2 regions of the Micromonospora sp. NPDC005172 genome follow, and region 1 is predicted to be linked to the other one. Evidence: riboswitches for the same ligand, from Rfam matches in the RefSeq annotation. Region 1 holds a riboswitch; the other holds the start of a gene.
What was found. Region 1 has a riboswitch for cyclic di-AMP ahead of ABZV06_RS05535 (transglycosylase family protein). Riboswitches for the same ligand answer to the same signal wherever they lie in the genome.

Region 1 (7,138 bases):
GACCTCTAGCGGCAACTGCAGCGACCGCAACGTCTCCACCTGCACCTCGTTCGACGGGGTCCGGCAGGCCACCATCGACGGCATCATCACCTTCAAGCGGGCCAGCGGCTGCGCGGTCACCGTCACCGCCGGCACCGAGGTCGGGCACGCCGGGGGCACGTACAGCCACTGGAACGGCTACAAGCTCGACATCGCGCTGAGCACCTGCATCCAGAACTACATCTCGGCGAACTACACCTATGTCGGTTACATCTCCGGCTTCGGTTACCAGTACCGGGCCGCCTCGGGCAACCTCTACACCAAGGAGGGCAGCCACTGGGACATCCTCTTCTACAGCTGCGGCGGCTGCTGAGCGACGGATGTCGAGCCGGTGCGTGGGTGGAGCTGGCCGCGTAACCGAGGACGGGCCGCCGCCGGATGCTCCCGGCGGCGGCCCGTGGCGTCCACGGTCAGGGGAGTTGCGGGTAGAGCGCGGCGACCCCGCCGGCGAGCCCGCCCTGCACCTGTCGGCTGATGTCGTCGGAGACGATCTCGTACGCGTCGGCCTCGATGCCGTCGACGGCGAGCCGGGCGATCACCGCCGGGTCCGACTTGGCGCCCGTGACGGTCGCGGCCATGTCGGTGTCCATGTAACCGACGTGCAGGCCGGCGACCCGGACGCCCCGCTCGGCGAGCTGGAGGCGCAGCGCGTTGGTCATCGCCCACTCGGCGGACTTCGCGGCGCCGTACGCCCCGTGCAGGGGGAAATTCACCCAGGACAGCACGGAGAGCACGTTGAGGACCGTGCCGCCGCCGTTGCCGGCGATGACGGGGGCGAAGGACCGGATCATCGACAGGTTGCCGAGGTAGTGGGTCTCCAGCTCCAGCCGGATCAGGTCCAGGTCGCCGTCGAGGAGGTCCGCCCGGCTGTCGATGCCGGCGTTGTTGACCAGGAGGTTCACGTCACCGGCCAGCTCGGCGGCGGCGGCCACCGACGCGGGGTCGGTGATGTCCAACCGGACCGGCGTCACGCCGGGCAGGTCGACGCTGTCGGGGTTGCGGGCGCCGGCGTAGACGGTCGCGCCCCGGGAGACGAGTTCGGCGGCCAGGTGCCGGCCGAAGCCCCGGTTGGCGCCGGTGACGAGGGCGGTGCTTCCAGCGATCTTCATGGGGTTGCTCCAGGTTCGTGGCGGGGCTTGTCGCACCGAACGCTATCCGGCTGGCTTCTGTTGAGCAAAGTCAGCTAGGTCACGCGCCGGGCGCACGGGAATCGGGAATACGACCCGGAGGCGCACACGTGTACGCCGGTGACGGCTCGTATCCTTTGCGCGAACCTCCGCACGAGCCGAGAAGGGGAGACGGTGTGAGCAACCAGGCCGAGACGTTGGAGTTCCAGGCCGAGGCGCGTCAGCTTCTGCAACTGGTCGTCCACTCGATCTACTCGAACAAGGACGTCTTCCTGCGGGAACTCATCTCGAACGCGTCCGACGCCCTGGACAAGCTGCGGCTGGCGACGCTCGTCGACAAGGATCTCGTCGCCGACACCGACGACCTGCACGTCGCCATCGAGGTCGACCGGGACGCCCGCACGCTGACCGTCCGGGACAACGGCATCGGGATGAACCGCGACGAGGTGGTCCGGCTGATCGGCACCATCGCCAAGTCCGGCACCGCCGAGCTGCTGCGCCAGCTGCGCGAGTCCGCCGACGCCCGCGCCTCGCAGGAGCTGATCGGGCAGTTCGGCGTCGGCTTCTACGCCGCGTTCATGGTCGCCGACCGGGTCACCCTGCTGACCCGCAAGGCCGGCGAGACCGGCGGCACCCGCTGGGAGTCCGCCGGCGAGGGCACCTATTCCGTCGAGGCCGTCGACGACGCGCCGCAGGGCACCTCGGTGACCCTGCACCTCAAGCCGGTCGACACCGAGGACAACCTGCACGACTACACCGCCGAGTGGACGGTCCGCGAGATCGTCAAGCGCTACTCCGACTTCATCGCGTGGCCGATCCGGATGACCGTCGAGCGTCCGGGCGCCGAGGGCGAGGCGGCCACCAGCGAGGTGCAGACCCTCAACTCGATGAAGGCGCTCTGGGCGCGCTCCCGCGACGAGGTCGACGCCGCCGAGTACAACGAGTTCTACAAGCACGTCAGCCACGACTGGGCGGACCCGCTCGAGGTCGTGCACATGAAGGGCGAGGGCACCTTCGAGTACGAGGCGCTGCTGTTCCTGCCCAGCCACGCCCCGCTGGACATGTTCTCCCCGCAGGGCCGCCGCGGCGTCCAGCTCTACGTCAAGCGCGTGTTCATCATGGACGACTGCGAGGCGCTGGTCCCGACATACCTGCGCTTCGTCAAGGGTGTCGTCGACGCGCACGACCTGTCGCTGAACATCTCCCGCGAGATCCTCCAGCAGGACCGGCAGATCCAGATCGTCCGCCGCCGCCTGGTCCGCAAGGTGCTCGCCACGGTCAAGGACCTGAAGGCCAACCACCCCGAGCGCTACCGCACCTTCTGGACCGAGTTCGGCGCGGTGGTCAAGGAGGGGTTGATCGACGACACCGACAACCGCGACACCCTGCTGGAGATCCTGTCGGTCGCCTCCACCCACGACGCGGCGGAGCCCACCGACCTGGCCGGCTACGTCTCGCGGATGAAGGACGGCCAGACCGACATCTGGTACGCCACCGGCGAGTCCCGGGCCACCATCGAGAACTCCCCGCACCTGGAGGCGTTCCGGGCCAAGGGTCACGAGGTGCTGCTGCTCACCGACCCGGTCGACGAGGTGTGGATCGAGCGGGTCGGCGAGTACGACGGCCGGCCGCTGCGCTCGATCGCCAAGGGCCAGGTCGACCTCGACACCGACGAGGAGAAGCAGCAGGCCGAGGCCGAGCGCGAGCAGCAGCGGCAGGAGTTCGGCGCGCTGGTGCAGTGGCTCGGCACGACCCTCGCCGACAGTGTCCGGGAGGTCCGGCTGTCGTCGCGGCTGACCACCTCGCCGGCCTGCGTGGTGGGCGACGCGCACGACCTCACGCCGACGCTGGAGAAGATGTACCGGGCGATGGGGCACGAGGTCCCCACGACCAAGCGGATCCTGGAGATCAATCCTGGTCACCCGCTGGTCGCCGGGCTGCGCAAGGCCCACGAGCAGGGCGACTCCTCGGAGGCGCTGACCGAGACCGCCGAGCTGCTGTACGGCCTGGCGGTCCTCGCCGAGGGCGGTGAGCTGGCCGATCCGGCACGCTTCACCCGTACGCTCGCGGACCGGCTGGCGCGCACTCTCTGATCACCCCCGGCCGGCGGACCCGATCCGGGGGTCCGCCGGCCGGTTGGCAGGTGGACGTCGACCCTGATCGGAAACGGTCCATCATGGTCGGTGCACAGGTGGACGTCGTCCGCAACCGCTGGCCGGAGCGCCCCGCGTGGGCCGGTGAACAACTTCACAAGCGGTGGGCGACCGTCACCGACCGTGCCTACCGTCGGTCGGGTCCACCACCGTGGACGCCGCGACCGGCAACGCCAAATCCTGCCCCCGGTCGTCGGAAACAGAACCCGGGCAGGAGCGGGGGACCCAACGTTCCTCGGTGCATGTCACCTCGGGGTGAAGCCGCCACCGTGCGGCCGGGCTCCTCGGCCCGAACCCGACAGCTCACCTCGCCGGCGTGGAGGAACGAACCATGACGTCTGCGTACACACCCCGTCATCGACGGGTCACCACCCGCCGCGTCGCCGTCGGCACCCTGGCCGTCGGCGCGGTCACCGGCGCCGTCGCCCTCTTCGGCCCGGCGGCTCCGGCCCAGGCCGGCGTCAACTGGGACGCGGTCGCCCAGTGCGAGTCCGGCGGCAACTGGAAGATCAACACCGGTAACGGCTACTACGGCGGGTTGCAGTTCTCCCAGGGCACCTGGGCCGGCTACGGCGGCACGAAGTACGCCGCCCGCGCCGACCTGGCCAGCCGCGGGGAGCAGATCGCGATCGCCGAGAAGGTGCTCGACGGGCAGGGCATCGGCGCGTGGCCGACCTGCGGCCGCAAGGGCGGCTCGTCGGGCGGCTCCGCCACGACGTCGACCAAGTCCACCGCGAAGCCCTCGACGAAGTCGTCCACCGGCTCGTCGAAGTCCACCGCCGGCAAGGAGCGGTCGTCGCGGGGCGACCAGCCGGCGACCCGTAATCACGAGCGGACCGCCCCGGCGGCCAGCGGCGACACGTACGTGGTCAAGCCGGGCGACACCCTGTCGGAGATCGCCGAGCGGCACCGCCAGGCCGGCGGTTGGCAGGCCCTGTACGAGCGCAACCGGCAGCTGGTCGGCGCCGACCCGGGGCTGATCCTCCCGGGCCAGCGACTCGCTCTCTGACGCTCGACAGACGAACGCTCGGCCGGGTCACCGGCCGAGCGTTCGTTCGTCTGCTGGTCTCCGCGCGGTACGCGTCACGCCGCCGAGGCGGCCTTCCTCGGCTCGCGGCGCGCTGCCGCCTCGCCGTTCCAGCCCCAGCGCGGTGCCGGCGCGGTCGCCCAGCCGGTGCCGGCGGCGTCACCGTCGACGGTCATCTCGGCCGAGTCGGGGGTGCTGCGGGCCAGCCGCACCGACTGCTCGGCGCTCGTGCGGGCCGCGCACGGCCAGGCCTGGCCGGCGCACTGGAGATTGCGGCAGTGCCCCTCGTCGTCGGGCTCGTGGGCCTCGAGCACGTCGACCGCGAGCTGCCAGAGCAGCGGGTCGGTCACGTCGTGCGGGCGTTCGGCGCGGCGGCTCGATCGGTTGCTGGTGTCGTCGGACATGTGCCCCCCCTCGTCAGGCTGTACCCCACAAGGGTCACCCGTCGGCTGCCGGCTAAACCGCCGACCTGCTGTGATGTGTCTCCTGTCGCAACTGGGCGCGTGGACACCGCACGCAGATCGGTCAATCCGGCAGCAGCGGCATCTCGACACCCGGCTCCCGGCCGAGCAGGACCGCACGGGTGAGCGCCGTCGAGCCGAACCGGTCGCGGACCGCGTCGACCGCTGCGTCCAACTCCGCGCCCGGGTCGCGGTGGAACGGCAACTCCGGCTGGACCGGACTGTCGTCCAGGTTGCCCACCGACACACCGATCAGCGTGACACCACGACCGTCGATCTCGAACCGGGCCGCCCGCAGCAACGCGCGCGCCGCGGCGAGCAGCGGCGTCGTGTCCGCGGTCGCCTTGCCGATGGTGTGCGAGCGGGTCGCCCGGCTGTAGTCGCCGAAGCGCAACCGCAGCACCACGGTGCGACCGGACCGCCCGGCCGCGCGCATCCGGCGGGTGACCCGGTCGACCAGACCGGCGAGGATGGCGTCCAGTTCCGCCGGGGCGTGCGGGGTACGACTCAGCGCGTGTTGGGCACCCATCGAGCCGCGTCGGCGACCGACCTGCACCGCGCGTGGGTCACGGTTGTGCGCCAGCGCGTGCAGGTGCCGACCGGCACCGGACCCGAGCAGCGACACCAGCGCGGCCTCACCGAGCCGGGCCACGTCGCCGACGGTACGGATCCGGTGCTCCCGCAGCTTCGCGGAGGTGACCGGGCCGACGCCCCACAACCGTTCGACCGGGAGGGGGTGCAGGAACGCCGCCTCGGCGTCCGGTGCGACCACCAGCAGGCCGTCTGGTTTCGCCACCCCGCTGGCCACCTTCGCCAGGAACTTCGTGCGGGCCACACCCACCGTGATCGGAAGGTGGACCCGTTCACGGACCTCCCGGCGCAGCCGCGCCGCGATGTCGGCCGGTGACCCGACCAGCCGCCGCAGGCCGCCCACGTCCAGGAACGCCTCGTCGATGGAGATCCCCTCGACCAGCGGAGTGGTCTGCCGGAAGACCTCGAAGACCGCGCGGCTCGCCGCCGTGTACGCCGACATCCGAGGCGGCACCACGATCGCGTCCGGACACAGCCGGCGTGCCTGCTGGCCGCCCATCGCGCTGCGGACGCCCCGCGCCTTCGCCTCGTAGCTGGCCGCGAGGACCACGCCCCCGCCGACGATCACCGGCCGGCCGCGCAGGCGTGGATCGTCGCGCTGCTCGACCGACGCGTAGAAGGCGTCCAGGTCGGCGTGCAGGATGTTGGCACCGGGCGACACGTACACATGTTCGCACGGCATCCGGTGGTCGCGGCAGTGACCTGCGCGGACGTGGCGTCAGTCGAGACAGAACTCGTTGCCCTCCGGGTCGGCCATGACGAGGTGACCGGCACCCAGCGGGGGAGCGGGCTCGTGGCGGCTGAGCCGGGTGGCGCCGTGCGCGGCGAGCCGCTCGGCCTCCTTCTCCAGGGCCGCCATCCGCTCGTCACCCTCCAGTCCGGGTGCGGCCCGCACATCGATGTGTACGCGATTCTTGACCTGCTTGGGCTCGGGGACCCGTTGGAAGAACAGCCGTGGTCGCGAACCCTCGGGGTCGACCACCGCCGACGCGTCGTTGCGGTGCTCCGGCGGCACCCCCATCGCGTCGAGCGCCTGCTCCCAGGACTCGAAGTTCCCGGGCGGGTCCTGCACCTGGTAGCCGAGTGCCTCGGCCCAGAACGCCGCCAACGCGGCAGGGTCGGCGCAGTCGAGGGTGATCTGGATGTCGCGGGCCATGTCAGCTCCCTGTCTCGTGATCCTGGTCGGTCATGGGTCCAGCCTCTCGTGGATAGCGGACAGAAGCGTTCCGCAATTCGTGTAACGATCGGTGCGTGACCGTCGAGGCGACGACCGAGCGGGTGTTGCGGTTGCTGGCGCTGCTCCAGCAGCGGCCATCCTGGACGGCTCGGGACCTCGCCGCCGAACTCGGTGTCACCGACCGTTGCGTACGCCGTGACGTGCAGCGACTGCGCGCGCTGGGCTATCCCGTGCATGCGGCGCCGGGCGTCGGTGGTGGCTACCAGCTCGGTGCGGGCACCCGCCTGCCACCGTTGCTCCTCGACGACGAGGAGGCGATCGCGACGGCGGTCTCGCTGCGCCTCGCCTCGGGCGGCACGATCGCCGGCGCGGGCGAGGCGGCCCTTCGGGCCCTCACGAAGCTCGACCAGGTCATGCCGGCACGGTTGCGCGCCGAGGTACGGGCGGTGCACGGTTCCACGGAGACGCTCATGGGTCCGGTGGCCGAAGTCGACGCCGAGGTGCTGGTGACGCTGGCCCGGGCCTGCCGCGATGCCGTACGGGTGCGCTTCACCTACGAGACA
Region 2 (2,931 bases), on a different contig from region 1:
CGACACCGCCGGCGCGATCACCAGGTCGGCGCGGCCCCGGGCGGGTAGCGCGGCGCCCAGCGCGCCAGCCTCCCGCAGGTTCGGGGTGAGCAGGAACAGCACCAGCCCGACCATCACCGTCGTGATGACGAGCTTGATGAGCACCCACCGGTAGCGCAGCAGGCCCCAGGGAGTGAGCAGGGCGCTGGCGACGCCGACGAGCCAGACGAGCACGCTCAGCGGCGCGAAGAGCACGGTGCCGACGAGCCTGGCGACCGGGTAGACCACGTTCGGATCGGCGCCGCGTTGTGCCGCGATGCCGAGAGTGAGCAGCACCAGGTCGGTCCCCAGCCAGCCGAGGGACGTGACCAGGTGCAGGGTGAGCAGTGCCTTGCGGGTGGCGGGCGCGATTCTCGGCATACCGGAATGCTCCCGGCCCGGCCCGCGGTCGTCGTCCGACCGCCGACGACGTCCGGGGTACGCCCGCTGACGTACCCCGGACGGTCCCGGTCAGTACACCGACAGGTGTACGTGGTTGGTGTGGTCGCTGGAGGGGTCGCCACCCGCCCCGCTGTACGACTTCCAACCGCTGCTGGGCAGCCAGATCTGGCGGTACCAGATCACGTACAGCACCGCGAGCCGGTCGGCGTTGCGGATGAAGTACGCGGCCAGGTTGTTGCCGTACGTCTTGTCGGCACCGCTGGCGTCCCCGCCGAACCCGCCCTTCGCCGCGGCGAAGTCGCAGGCCCGGCCCTTGGGGTGCTCGCCGGAGCCGCCGGAGCGGTGACAGGAGACGTAGTGGGTGAAGCCGGCGGCCTTGGCCTGGTTGAGCGCGTGCAGGGTGCGGGGGGTGATGCAGCCGCTGGCCGGGGTGGGGTCGTCGATGCTGCACGACTCGGACGGCCAGGAGCCGTTGGAGTTGCGCGGGGCGGGCTGGGCGTTGGCGGTGGAGGTGCCGCGGTTGGAGCTGGTGTCGGCGGCGGTGGTGCGCGCCTTCGTGGTGGCGACGGTCAGGGCCCGCTCGGCCTGCTCCTTGCGCTTGGCCATCACCTCGACCTGCTTGCGCTGTTCACGGATCTCGCCGTCGAGGGCGACGCGGGTGCGGTTCGCCTCGTCCCTGATGGTGTGCAGGTCCCGCAGCACCCGGTCCTCGTTGGCGGCCACCACGTCCAGCGCGGCCGCCCGGTCCATGAAGCCCTCGGGAGTGTTGCTGTTCAGCAGGGCCGAGACGGTGCCGAGGCGGCCGGTCCGGTACGCGACGCCGGCGATCTCGCCGACCTTGCCGGTGCGGACGGTCATCTCGGCCTCGGTGGTCTTCAGCTTGACCGCGAGTTGCTGTTGCCGCTGGACTGAGGTGTCCAGGGCGCGCTTCGCGTCCAGGTAGCCCTTGCTGGCCGCATCGAGTTGGGCCCGCAGCGCGGGTGTGCCGCCCTCCTCGTCGCTGTCGGGCGCTGCGGCGGCCCGCAGGCCGCCGGGGGGAGCGGCGGTGGCGGCGCCCACCGGGAGCGCGATGCCGAGAGTGACCATCATGACGATCAGGGCCGCGAGTCGGGCGGCGGGTGGTCGTGCTGGTGCCACTACGCATGTCCTTCCGTCAGCCGCCGACCGGGTTAGCTGACGGGTTCGGGACGGAAGATCCCTACCGCTGACGCGGATGCACCCCAGGAACATGGTTCCCCGGTTCGCCCTGTCGGGCGATTAGGCGGCGGCCACCACCGGCGCCGGGAGGCGCCGCCGGGTGGAGGCCGGGACCGAGCTTACCGGTATCCCTGGGGCTGGTTGTAGTCAATGTGACGGAAGGTGTCTCCGCCGCCACCATCGGTCGATGGTCTGCCCTGAGGTCCCTCTCGCGGCTCATGGGTGCTGGAGCGTGCGTCCCGTTTCGGGGACCTCCTGTACTGCTCACGCTGCCGATAGGGTTTCTTTGTTTGGGCCGAGTGGCCAATCGACTTATCAGGATGGATCTAGTAGTGAAGCTTCGCAGATCGTTGGTTGTCTCGACGGTTGCCGTGCTCGTCGCGGCCGCCGTCATTCAGCCCGGTACGAGCGGCGCGGCGGCGTCCGCCACGACCACGGCAACAACCGCAACCGCAGCCGACGGGTGGACCGGTACCTGGTCGACGGCGTACGAGAACGCCGGTGGGGTCTTCCCGGCGCAGACCACGACCCGCCAGATCGTGCGCACGAGCATCGGTGGCACACAGGCCCGACTTCGGCTGTCCAACGTGTTCAACACCAAGGCGCTGACGCTGCAGGACTTCCACGTGGCGCGTCGGTCCTCCGGCTCGTCGATCGTTTTGTCCACCGACAAGGCGGTGACCTTCGGTGGGAAGTCGTCGGTGACCATCCCGGCCGGCGGCGAGGCGGTCAGCGACCCGGTGTCCTTCCAGGTGCTCGCCGAGTCCGACGTGGCGATCAGCTTCTACGCGCCCACCAGGGCCGAGAACGTCTCCAGCAAGCAGTTCGCCTTCTCCGACCAGTACATGGCCAACGGCAACGTCGTCGGCGCCCAGTCGCTGTCGGTGATCCAGCAGTTCTCCAGCTACTTCATCGTCTCCGACCTGGAGGTGATCAACAGTGCCGCGACGGGCGCGGTGGTCACCCTGGGCGCGTCGATCACCGAGGGGCACAGCTCGTCCTACAACACCAACCACCGGTACCCGAACCTGCTGGCGGCCCGCCTCAACGCGTCCGGCCGCACGGTGGGGGTGCTCAACGAGGGCATCGCGGGCAACCAGCTCCTGGGTGTCGGGACCGGGCCGAGCGCGCTGGACCGCTTCGACCGGGACGTTCTCGGCCGGTCCGGGGTACGGTCCGTGATCTTCGCGGACAACCCGATCAATGACCTGGCCAGCGGCCGGGAGCCGACCGGCACGCAACTGATCAACGGACTCCGGCAGCTCATCGCCAAGGCCCACGGCGCCGGCATCGCCTTCTACTGCGCCACCCTCA

Region 2: linked by a shared signal. The riboswitch ahead of ABZV06_RS08020 (hypothetical protein) and the one ahead of ABZV06_RS05535 (transglycosylase family protein) in region 1 are both predicted to bind cyclic di-AMP.

What each region holds. Positions count from the first base shown of each region.
Region 1 covers NZ_JBEXIL010000005.1:131,466-138,603, reverse strand. The annotation lists gene ABZV06_RS05550 (hypothetical protein) at 1-352, shown strand, start outside; gene ABZV06_RS05545 (SDR family oxidoreductase) at 450-1,148, opposite strand; gene htpG (molecular chaperone HtpG) at 1,343-3,259, shown strand; cyclic di-AMP (ydaO/yuaA leader) riboswitch at 3,481-3,651, shown strand; gene ABZV06_RS05535 (transglycosylase family protein) at 3,651-4,328, shown strand; gene ABZV06_RS05530 (hypothetical protein) at 4,403-4,750, opposite strand; gene dinB (DNA polymerase IV) at 4,872-6,059, opposite strand; gene ABZV06_RS05520 (VOC family protein) at 6,117-6,554, opposite strand; gene ABZV06_RS05515 (YafY family protein) at 6,650-7,138, shown strand, end outside.
Region 2 covers NZ_JBEXIL010000008.1:118,498-121,428, forward strand. The annotation lists gene ABZV06_RS08015 (hypothetical protein) at 1-399, opposite strand, end outside; gene ABZV06_RS08020 (hypothetical protein) at 490-1,509, opposite strand; cyclic di-AMP (ydaO/yuaA leader) riboswitch at 1,563-1,694, opposite strand; gene ABZV06_RS08025 (SGNH/GDSL hydrolase family protein) at 1,950-2,931, shown strand, end outside.